One region of the Evansella sp. AB-rgal1 genome, then DNA from elsewhere that is predicted to be linked to it. Evidence: predicted binding sites of a transcription regulator. Region 1 holds the regulator's gene; the other holds the start of a gene.
What was found. Region 1 encodes NrdR, which represses ribonucleotide reductase genes. Its sites were predicted from a motif close to AACACNATATATNGTGTT; they were not measured.

Region 1 (2,420 bases):
ATTAATTGCTCGACTATTTCCATATCCCCTGGGTAGACTTTTGCACCTTCCCCTAGCTCTTGCAAGAATTCTATTGGAGAAGTTGTCTCATAGTAAAAGATTTGCTTCTCTTCCTCTGTCTTGGGTTCAGTTTTCACTGTTCGTAATTCCTCCGGTTGTACTCGCAGTCCTAACTTTGGAGGATGATCTACTTCTTTTACACGATAACGACGCTTCACTTGATTTCTAAGTTCAGCATGATCGAGTTCATCTGTATGAAGAATAGCATCTTGAACTACTTTACTCATTTCACTTGGATCCAATTTATATAAAAAAGCTAATTTTTGTATAAGACGTTCATTATCAGCTTTTGCAAATTCTTTTTTCGGAACAAACGCAGGTAAAAATGCAAGGAATGCTTCATAATCAAAGTCATTACTTGCCAATTCATAATCTGTCTTGCCTCTTCCCTCTAATGTGTCAGAGGAAGTGATAGCATCTAGCATATCTGGGTGACTACTTCTCATCTCTGATGGATGAACGGAAGTAAAAACCTGATCAAATGATTTTGTTATGTTTTCAAGCTCTTTTTTCTCCACTGTATCAATTCGAAAACTATTGCGTAGTTTTACATATTTATCTTTGCTTCCTATGCGATTATACAAAAAAACACTTAACATATCATCTTTAAAAAATGCTTCTGGAGACAGCGGTGCTTGTAAAGCATAATAATATACTAATTCATCCCCTTGTTTTTCGCGAAGAACCTTTACTAAGCCTATTGCTTCTAATTTCTTTCTTTCCTGAAATAATTCATCTAGATTCTTGCCTGTATAAATCATTAATGACTTGTGAGTCTGCTCCACAATCTTCCGTTCATTTCTTGCAACCTCACTTACGAGAGTCATATAAAGGCTATATGCAGTAGCACCAATTAAAGGTTGATATAATAATGTTACTACATCTCGATCTGTCTCATGAAGTCTGTCCTCCATAAAGGCAATATATCGGTCTGAAGGTATTATTTCTTTCCAATGCAATACATATCACCTTAACTTTCCTCTAGTATGAAAGAAACTTTCGTCATATTACGACAAGTCTTTTATAGAAAAAAGGAGCGTATATTCGCTCCATTCATTTACTTCTTATTTTCACGCTCTAATAGTTCTTTTAATTCATCTACAAAGACGTTTATATCTTTGAATTGGCGATATACAGAAGCAAATCGAACGTAAGCAACATCGTCTAAAGATGCCAAATAACCCATAACTATCTCTCCAATATCATGGCTCAACACTTCAGAAACCCCTTGGTTTCGAATTTCCTTCTCTACATCTTCTACAATTTTTTCTAATTTCTCTAACGGCACTGGTCGTTTTTCACATGCTCGAATTAGTCCGCGTAATATCTTCTCACGACTAAATTCCTCGCGATTACCATCTTTCTTCACAACGATTAATGGTGTTTTTTCTACACGTTCAAATGTTGTAAATCGGTAACTGCACTGTTCGCATTCTCTTCTTCGACGAATAGATTTCCCTTCATCACTAGGTCTTGAATCCAGTACCCTCGTTCCATTATTTTGACAGCTTGGACATATCACGGGCGATCATCTCCATTACTCTGTAGATGTCTTTAATATTTCGTTAATTCGTCTCCTAACCCTGTACCAATAAAGTGCAACTTCTTATCAACCTCTTTATACAATTGATAAATCAGTTTTCGGCTTGCTCCAAAATCGGTAAACAAAGCAGTATCTGTATCTACAGAAAAATCAACTGCTGTTTTAAATGGTTTTACCATTATTACAGTAATTACAATTAAGCCTTTTTTTCGATCATTATATTTTAAAACGATCTCTCCATGTGTATCTGAAATGGATTTTATTTCATAGCCTTTTTTATTTCTAAACATTACATCTAAATCTTTCATGACTTGATCTTTTGTAGCTTTGTAGTAACGTGTTCTTAATTTCTCTTCAATATGCTTTTCTTTTGTTTCCGTATGTTTACTGAAAATCTTTTTCAATGTATACATAAAGCTCATTATTATCCCACCTCACCACTTTAAGAATAGCAAGAAAACCGTTTGTATTCAATCTTTAAGTTATGGAAACAGACAAAACTTGAAAAAATATGAAGAGTTTTTATGAGAAATCTTTATTTTATTGATTTTTTCACTCAAATGTCGCGCGGCAGCCTCTCTCGCGACATTTCAACCTGGGTTCTCTTCTCAAATGTCGCGCGGCAGCCTCTCCCGCGACATTTCAACATGGATTCTCTTCTCAAATGTCGCGCGGGTGGCCTCTCTCGCGACATTTTAACCTGGGTTCTCTTCTCAAATGTCGCGCGGGTGGCCTCTCCCGCGACATTTCAACATGGATTCTCTTCTCAAATGTCGCGCGGCAGACTCTCTCGCGACATTTCAACCTGGGTTCTCTT
Region 2 (2,420 bases), on a different contig from region 1:
AGAAAATACGGTGTCGCATCAATAACGTTATCTTGCATACGAACACCCGTTGCTACCGTCTGTTTTAGTTTTTCATAATCAATTGTTTTATTTTCTTTATCAGCCATTTCTGCTAAGTTAACAGCTGCTAAATTACATACAGAATAAGGTGCAAGAGGCTGTTCTCCACACGGATTCGTTGCTACTACTTGCTGGCCATATGCTTTTGCATTTGTCATTTCGTTGGCATTGTCGATAAAGAAAATACCTGGTTCAGCAGAGTAGGTTGCACAAATGTTAATTAAGTTCCATAGCTCTTTCGCTTTAATCCTACGGTATGTTCGAACACCAAATCCTAGTTTTTCCCATTCTCGAACGTCTCCGTAATTGTGCCACTCACGATTATATGCTTTCATCTCTTCCTCATTGTAATTTTCTACATCTGGGAATCTAAGATCATAGTCCGCATCTTTCTCTACTGCTTCCATAAATTCTTTCGTAATACAAACAGAAATATTTGCACCTGTTAAGAATTCAGAATTGTTTACGGTATAATTACCACCAATCCGAAGCTTATCTTCGGCTTCTCGAATTACTTTTGGATCGAATCCTCCTGTACCAGGAATATGTTTGTAATTCATGATGCTTTGGTACATTGCTTCGTCTAATTCTGAAAGTGGTGTAAAATGTAACTTTTCCTTAATAAGACGTTTTATATTATCATCTTGTGTATTTTCTAGTAAGTATCGTAAAATTCTAGGGTTTTGCATCTTAGAGATAATAAATTCTAAAATGTCAGGATGCCAATCTGCCAACATTATCATTTGTGCGCCACGTCTTGATCCACCTTGTTCCACCAGATGCGTTAGCTTGGCAATATCGTCTAACCATGATACAGAACCAGATGATTTTCCATTTACTCCACGAGCAAGAGTGTTACGAGGACGTAATGTGGAACCATTTGTTCCAACTCCTCCACCACGACTCATGATCTCCATCACTTGTTTACGGTGGTCGGATATTCCTTCACGAGAATCCGCAACAAACGGCATAACGTAGCAGTTAAAATAAGTCACATCCGTCTCTGCTCCCGCTCCGTACAGAACTCGTCCTGCTGGCACGAAGTTCATATTTACAAGTTCATGGTAAAATTTCTCAAAAGATTCTTGGCGTCTTACAGGATCTACTTCTACCTCAGACAATCCACGAGCATTTCTCTTTGCTATCTGTTCATAGTATATCTCTAGAGGCTTGTCAATGGTATCAAGAGAACGGTTTACAATTCCAGTTTTCTTTTCCTCAGGATCATCCAATACACCAATAAATTCATTGTCAACTGCAATGTTTGCTCGGTTCTCTTTCCAGTTTATATCAACGATAAAACCGAACCCTCGAGCTGGAAATTTTGGATCTGCCTTCACAGTCAATACTACAAAATCTCCTGCTTTTAATGTTTTTTTCTCTGTGTCTTTAAATGTATAGCGGTCTAACATGACCAACCGCGATACTCCACTCTGCTTTATTTTCATATCTGGAGTAACTGGAAACACTTGAGGAAACTGCTTAATATCTTGATTAAGTTCCTCTATGTTGATCGTTTTTTCTGACATAAATGTCGTCACAGGCCTCCGCTCCCTTTCCTACAAATTTTGGCATTATTCTACTTAATTTAACTTCCATCCTACTATCAATAGATAGTGATTGTAGTTCAAAGTCTACTATATCTAGTTGTTACATATGATCTTAGTTGTGTTGGCAACATATGCCAGTGCGCTTATATGCAAGATTTACTATATCACATTTAAGGAACCACATCAATATATTGTACTACGATTAAACACAAAAATACTATATATTGATTTCAGTAAGCTTTACATAGGATTTGTCAACTTTGATATTCTTACTAAAAGCGAGAAATTTATAGAAAAATAGAGATTAAATACTACTATTTCTTAAAAATGATAGATTTTAAAAATTGCACTAGAATACACATTGTGTTCTACATAATTCGCATCTTAACGACAAAGTACCACCAAAAAAAGAGGGTGATAAAAAAGAGAGTACCTCTCATTCCTTACCAGCCTCCGTTAAAACAAGTCAATTTCTAATTAAATATAAAGCTTAGTATTTAAAATTCCATTTATCCTTTGCGTATTTCAAGTTGACTAAGTCTTCTACTTCCTTTTCTTGTTCCTCCGAAAGTTCATATGCTTGCAATTCCATATTCAAACCCTTTTCAAACCCTGTAAAAAATGCTTTCTTCATATCATCTAACTGAATATCTTTTTCTGATAAATCATTAATCGCTACGGCCTTTTTCTTAAAAGCTGATTGCATTCGTTGTCGTACACGTTCACTAGAATATGTAAATAGATCGAAGAGCATATCTTCATCTAAGGTTCGGATAATGGAACCATGCTGAAGTATAACACCCTTTTGCC

Region 2: the regulator NrdR is predicted to act here: its motif matches at 1,824-1,841, upstream of ACERII_RS19075 (vitamin B12-dependent ribonucleotide reductase).

What each region holds. Positions count from the first base shown of each region.
Region 1 covers NZ_JBGUAU010000017.1:85,075-87,494, forward strand. Annotated here, with positions in the region: gene ACERII_RS15455 (replication initiation and membrane attachment family protein) at 1-1,019, opposite strand, end outside; gene nrdR (transcriptional regulator NrdR) at 1,118-1,582, opposite strand; gene ACERII_RS15465 (DUF1499 domain-containing protein) at 1,615-2,025, opposite strand.
Region 2 covers NZ_JBGUAU010000025.1:60,109-62,528, reverse strand. Annotated here, with positions in the region: gene ACERII_RS19075 (vitamin B12-dependent ribonucleotide reductase) at 1-1,589, opposite strand, end outside; gene ACERII_RS19070 (lipoate--protein ligase family protein) at 2,101-2,420, opposite strand, start outside.